One region of the Flavonifractor sp. HCP28S3_F3 genome, then DNA from elsewhere that is predicted to be linked to it. Evidence: a T-box and tRNA genes for the amino acid it is inferred to sense, from the RefSeq annotation. Region 1 holds a T-box; the other holds one or more tRNA genes.
What was found. The T-box of region 1 lies ahead of ACTNB1_RS12405 (valine--tRNA ligase). A T-box ahead of a tRNA ligase gene usually reads a tRNA of that ligase, here a tRNA-Val.
Positions count from the first base shown of each region.

Region 1 (3,267 bases):
CTCCGGCAGCTCACACTTGTCGATGGTCAGGTTCATCATCAGGAAGCGGCTGGCGTTCCAGATCTTGTTGGCGAAGTTGCGCATGGCCTCGCACCGCTCGGTGTAGAAGCGCATGTCGTTTCCGGGAGAGTTGCCGGTGACCAGGTTGAAGCGCAGGGCATCCGCGCCGTACTGGTTGGCCATCTCCAGGGGGTCGATGCCGTTGCCCAGGGACTTGGACATTTTTCTGCCCTTGTCGTCCCGCACCAGGCCGTGGATGAACACGGTGTGGAAGGGGGGCTTCTTGGTGTGCTCGCAGCCGGAGAAGATCATACGGGCCACCCAGAAGAAGATGATGTCGTAGCCGGTGACCAGCACGTCGGTGGGATAGAAATACTTATAGTCCTCAGTCTCCTCGGGCCAGCCCAGAGTGGAGAAGGGCCATAGAGCGGAGGAGAACCAGGTGTCCAGTACGTCCTCCTCCTGCTTGATGTTCTTGGAGTGGCAGTGCTCGCACTCGGTGGGATCGTCCTCGGACACGGTGATGTGGCCGCACTCCTGGCAGGTCCAGGCGGGGATCTGGTGGCCCCACCACAGCTGGCGGGAGATACACCAGTCGTGGACGTTCTCCATCCAGTTGGTGTAGGTCTTGGAGAAGCGGTCGGGGACGAACTTGACCTCGCCCTCGTTCACCACCCGCAGGGCCTCCTCGGCCAGGGGCTTCATCTTCACGAACCACTGGGCGGAGATCAGGGGCTCCACGTCATTGTGGCAGCGATAGCAGGTGCCCACGTTGTGCTGGTGGGGCTCCACCTTCACCAGGTAGCCCTGCTCCTCCAGGTCGGCCACGATGGCCTTCCGGGCCTCATAGCGGTCCATGCCGGAGTACTTGCCGTACCCCTCCACCACCTTGCCGTTGTCGTCCAGCACACGGATGGTCTCCAGGTTCTGACGCAGGCCAACCTCGAAGTCGTTGGGATCGTGGGCGGGAGTCATCTTCACGCAGCCGGTGCCGAACTCCATGTCCACGTACTCGTCGGCCACGATGGGCATCTCACGGCCCACCAGAGGCAGGATGCACTTCTTACCCACGATGTCCTTGTACCGGTCGTCGTTGGGGTTGACGGCCACGCCGGTGTCGCCCAGCATGGTCTCGGGCCGGGTGGTGGCCACGATGACGTACCGGCCCTCCTCACCCTGGATGGGGTAGCGGATGTGCCAGAAGCTGCCGGGCTTGTCCTGATACTCCACCTCGGCGTCAGACAGAGCGGTGACGCAGTTGGGGCACCAGTTGATGATGCGGGAGCCCTTGTAAATGAGGCCCTTCTTGTACAGGGAGACGAACACATGGCGGACGGCCTTGGAGAGGCCCTCGTCCATGGTGAACCGGGAGCGGCTCCAGTCACAGGAGGCGCCCAGCTTCTTCTGCTGCTCCACGATGCGGTTGCCGTACTTGTTCTTCCAGTCCCACACACGCTCCAGGAACTTCTCCCGGCCCAGGTCGTAGCGGGTCAGGCCCTCATTCTTGCGCAGCTCCTCCTCCACCTTGATCTGGGTGGCGATGCCGGCGTGGTCGGTGCCGGGCACCCACAGGGCGGCGTAGCCCTGCATCCGCTTGAAGCGGATCAGGATGTCCTGGAGGGTGGAGTCCATGGCGTGGCCCATGTGGAGCTGGCCGGTGACGTTGGGGGGCGGCATAACGATGGTGAAGGGCTTTTTGTCGGGGTCACGGTGGCCCTCAAAGCAGCCGTTCTTCTCCCACATCTCGTAGATGCGGCCCTCCACCTCCTGGGGTTCATAGACCTTGGGAAGCTCTTTGCTCATTCAAAACACTCCTTTTCGGGGCAAAACAAAAGGTCCGCCCCAAGCTGTTGCTCAGGGCGAACCGAATTCAGTCCGCGGTACCACCTGAATTTCCTCAAGGGAGGACACTCATTGCCTCTGTAACGGGAGGATTCCGCCGCTTCCTACTCCATTCAGAAACGGGACTCCGGGACGACCTTCCCCCCACCGCCGGAGAGCCTTGCACCAAACCGGCTCCTCTCTGTACCTTCCGCGGGGGTACTCCTTCCCTTCGCTGTCTTTGCACGCGATTGGTTATAGTATAGTCATAACCGTCGAAAAAGTCAAGAGAAACCGTTCTTGACCGGGATTTTGGGATGTGCTAGTATGAATTTACTGTTAGAAATCTATTGCTGAAAGCTCTGGGGGGAGATGTGCATCATGAGGAAGCTCTCATGTCTGACGCTTGTTTTTGCGCTGTGCCTGCTGTCCGGCTGTGGTCCGAAGGAGCCTACCGCTCTGGAGCGGATCCAGGATTCCACGGTCGTTAAGTTGGAGTGCAGCCAGGTACCAGATGCGGAACCCCTCTTTCTCTATCACACCGGCACAATGGATGTGGGCAGCCTTCGCATTGTTCCCTCCGACGACGAATTTACGGAACCTTGGCTCTACCGCTTTACTTATGATCCGAAAGAGATGGTGCATGACACAAACGGCGACAGCGTGGAAATCGTCGTTTTGTTTGGAGCGGAAAATCTCTCTGTGGACGGCGCCACCTATACAGCGGAAGAGGGGCTGTCGTACAGTAAGCTTCTGGACTGGGCGGCAGCGCAATATCAGTACTACGCAGAAGAATCCGCTGAAGAACCGTAAGCCGAAACATCAAAAGGCCCTCCCCGCTGTACGGTAACAGCAGGGAGGGCCTTTATCCGTATTTACCGCAGTTCTTTGTCGCAGTAGGCGCAGCAGTCCACGCCGCCGTTCTGCTTCACCAGAGGGGGCAGGTAGTGCTCGGTCTGGGTGATGCAGTTGGGGTTGGAACACACCGGCTTGGTGCCGATCTCCACCGCGTCGGGGCGCATGCGCTCCTGGTTGGCCAGATCGGTGAGCAGGGCCATACGGGCATACATGCCGTACCGGGCCTGCTCAAAGTACACCGCCCGGGGATCGTCGTCCACGTCGATGGAGATCTCGTCCACACGGGGCAGGGGATGCATCACCAGCAGGTCCTTCCGGGCCCGGTCCAGCTTCCGGCGGGTGAGAACGTACACACCCTTGCACCGCTCGTACTCCAGAGGATCCACAAAGCGCTCCCGCTGGATACGGGTCATATACAGCACGTCCAGCTGAGGAATAACAGCCTCCAGGCCGGTGACCTCAGTGAACCACATGTTGTTCTCCCGCATAAAGGCCCGCATGTACTCGGGCACCGCCAGCTCACGGGGCGCGATGAGGAAGAACTTGATGCCCTTGAACTTGGCCAGGGCCTTGATGAGAGAGTGGACG
Region 1 is NZ_JBQHUF010000014.1:75,963-79,229, forward strand. It holds gene ACTNB1_RS12405 (valine--tRNA ligase) at 1-1,803, opposite strand, end outside; T-box leader at 1,853-2,066, opposite strand; gene ACTNB1_RS12410 (hypothetical protein) at 2,203-2,634, shown strand; gene pyrB (aspartate carbamoyltransferase) at 2,697-3,267, opposite strand, start outside.

Region 2 (3,267 bases), on a different contig from region 1:
CCGAGCGCAGGAAAAACAGGTCGATGATTTTGGCGTCCTCCATTTTGCCCTCCTTTCTTCCTCACTCCTATACTACGGATTCGGACGTGAATGTCACAGTAAAAAAGAAACACCAGCCATTTGGCTGGTGTTTCTTTTGAGATCGGAGCCCCCACACGGTGGTGCGGTGCTTTTACGCTGTACCTTAAATTTCCCGGGTACTCATAAAAATAACCACACCGTAAGGTGTGGTTATTTTTGTGCCTTGTCCGTAAAGTATAGATGCCAGTCAAAACCGGGGCCCCGCACGGCGGGGCGGCGCATTTTCGCCGTACGAGTGTTTTGCCGAAGGGCAAACCTTGGCGGGTTGCCGCCGCAGCGGCGTTTCGGAGCGCAACCGCCCGTAGGGCGGCTCTTAGCGCGAAGATGGGCAATTCATTTGCCCGAGCATTTCAAATTTCCCAGGGATCCAAAAAAATAACCACACCTGACGGTGTGGTTATTTTTTTGTCTGGTCCGAACACTTTAGATGCTGGCCGAAACCGGAACTTCTGCGCTTAACCCCAGGCGGCTTCGTCAACTACGATTCCTCCAGTTCCCCTATGGAGATCCAGCAGGAGCGGTCCAGCAGATTCGACTCCACCAGCGCGTCCAGCCGGGCTTCAAATTCCGCCTCGTTCACTTCCACATCGTCAACCTCATAGTAGGGACAGGGCAGGGTGCTGGTCTCGTAAACCAGTTCGTCCCGGGCAAACAGGGAATGGAGCGTCTCGCTCTCCCCGTCAGAGCGGTAGCGGAAGAGCACATAAGAGCGGGTCCCCCCGTAGTCATACTGCCGCACCATGGCCCCGTCTGTGAGCGGATAATCCCGGCAGGTCATTTCTACCGCATCACTGTTCCAACACCGGAGTCTTTTGCCGTCAAAATGGAAAACTCCATTATAGCCGCCCGGATCGTCCTCCATTTGAACAAGCAATTCCGGACTTGCATCCCCATCCAGATCCAAATAGGTATACTCGTATCCAAATAAATCGGCATTGTTCGGAAAACCGGGGATCCACCAGGTCTCTGGCTGTGCATCACCCAGATCAGTCCAGTTGCCTGATAGGAAGGCGGCGTACGCATCCAACGCATCTTGTTCCGAAGAAGCAACCGGTTCGGAGCAGTCAGCTTCCGGTATCGCAGCGGCAGGATCGTCCCCTGCATATATACCGCTGCCCATATTCCAGTTACAGTTGAAAAAAAGGAAAGTGAGAACCAGCAGAGTAATAAAAAGCAGATATACTCGTTTCCAATTCATGTTGAAAGCTCTCTCCACATCCGAACCCATATATAGGTTTGTGTAAATCTACCATTAGTAAACCATAGCAATTCGCTGCCGTCAATCTATTTGGAGCAGCAGGTCCCGTTTGGTAACACGCAGGCGGAATTCACTTCCGCCGAGCATTTCAAATTTCCTAGGATTCCATAAAAATAACCACACCTGACGGTGTGGTTATTTTTATGGAGGCGACACCCAGACTCGAACTGGGGGTGGAGCTTTTGCAGAGCTCTGCCTTACCACTTGGCTATGTCGCCATATGGATCACAGGAAACCTGTGATCTTTTTTGGAGCAGGTGACGAGGCTCGAACTCGCTACCTCCACCTTGGCAAGGTGGCGCTCTACCAGATGAGCTACACCTGCATATCTGATCCCATCTTATGCAGAAAGGGAAGAGATGATGCCTGGGTTTAAAAGTTGCCCCTGGCGGATACCCTGAGGTATCCGCCAGGAACGGAATGGTGCCTCCGGCCGGAATCGAACCAGCGACACGGGGATTTTCAGTCCCCTGCTCTACCAACTGAGCTACAGAGGCAAATGGCGACGCGGAAGGGACTTGAACCCTCGACCTCCGGCGTGACAGGCCGGCGTTCTAACCAACTGAACTACCGCGCCATACGGTAGGGGGTACGGGAGCTCTCTAAAAGAGAGTGGTGGGAACAACAGGGCTCGAACCTGTGACATCATGCTTGTAAGGCATGCGCTCTCCCAGCTGAGCTATGCTCCCGTGATCAAGTCTGCTTTCGGTCAAGCAGCGAAGGTTATTATACTAGAAGCTTTGCGGGTTGTCAACTGTTTTTCCAAAAAAATTTTAGAATATTTTGCGGGCCGTTTCTGACAGGGTAGAAACGGCCCGCCAGCGTGATTATTTGTCCAAGGACGCCAGCAGTTCCTCCAGTTCTTCCCTGGAGTACTGGTAGACCTTGTCACAGAACTGACAAGTCAGTTCTGCCTTTCCTTGATCCTGGATCAGCTCTTCCAGCTCCTGTCGGCCCATGCTGATGAGAGCACGGCTGACACGGTCCCGGGAGCAGTAGCAGCGGTACTCCACCGGCTCTTCGGAGAGGATCTCCAGCTCAAAGTCGGAGAGCACCTGCTCCAGCAGTGCTTTGGCATCCATACCGCCGCGCATGGCTTCGGTCACCGGACCTACCCGCTGGATGCCGTTTTCCACGGCGGTGATCACCTTGTCATCTGCACCGGGGAGCAGCTGGATCAGGTAGCCGCCGGCGCAGAGGACACTCTGATCCACGTCCACCAGCACCCCCAAGGCGCAGGCGGTGGGGATCTGTTCGCTCTCGGCAAAATAAGAGGTGATATCCTCGGCGATTTCGCCGGAGACCAGGGGGACGGTGCCCACATAGGGCTCCTTCATGCCCAGGTCCTTAATGACCGTCAGAGAGCCGTCCTGGCCCACGGCGGAACCCACGTCCAGTTTGGCCGGCCCCTTCAAGGGCAGTTCCACCAGCGGATTACCGACATAGCCCCGGGCGTTGCCCGTGCTGTCGGACACCACTGTAATAGGACCCAGGGGTCCGCCACCCTTGATTCGGAGGGTCACCGAACCGTCCTCCACCTTCAGCTGGTTGCCCATCATAGAGGCTCCCATCAGGGCCCGGCCCAGAGCGGCGGTGGCGGTGGGGAGGGTCTTGTGGATCTGCCTGGCCCGTTCCACCATGTCACGGGCGGAAATGACCGAGGCCTTCACCGGTGCGTCTTTTGCCAATGCGCGAATAATTGTATCTGCCATAATAATTAGGTATCCTTTCGTGCGGCGAAAAAGATGCGGCCCTCGCCTTCCCGAGGGGCGCGCATACGTAGCTCGCCGTATTGCTTGATCTGCCGGAAGCCGGCCTGGCGCAGCAATGCCTCCAGCTCATCCGGCTCATAGGCATATTCTTCGTGGAGCTCCTCCCGGCGCTGCCAGAGGTCGCCTTCCATCCGCTGAAAAATGTCCATGCCATAG
Region 2 is NZ_JBQHUF010000001.1:69,248-72,514, forward strand. It holds gene ACTNB1_RS00355 (RNA polymerase sigma factor) at 1-43, opposite strand, end outside; gene ACTNB1_RS00360 (hypothetical protein) at 560-859, opposite strand; tRNA gene ACTNB1_RS00365 (tRNA-Cys) at 1,484-1,557, opposite strand; tRNA gene ACTNB1_RS00370 (tRNA-Gly) at 1,589-1,664, opposite strand; tRNA gene ACTNB1_RS00375 (tRNA-Phe) at 1,761-1,836, opposite strand; tRNA gene ACTNB1_RS00380 (tRNA-Asp) at 1,840-1,916, opposite strand; tRNA gene ACTNB1_RS00385 (tRNA-Val) at 1,953-2,028, opposite strand; gene hslO (Hsp33 family molecular chaperone HslO) at 2,167-3,051, opposite strand; gene ACTNB1_RS00395 (class I SAM-dependent DNA methyltransferase) at 3,057-3,267, opposite strand, start outside.
Region 2: it encodes a tRNA-Val, which carries the amino acid that the T-box ahead of ACTNB1_RS12405 (valine--tRNA ligase) is inferred to sense. The anticodon was not compared.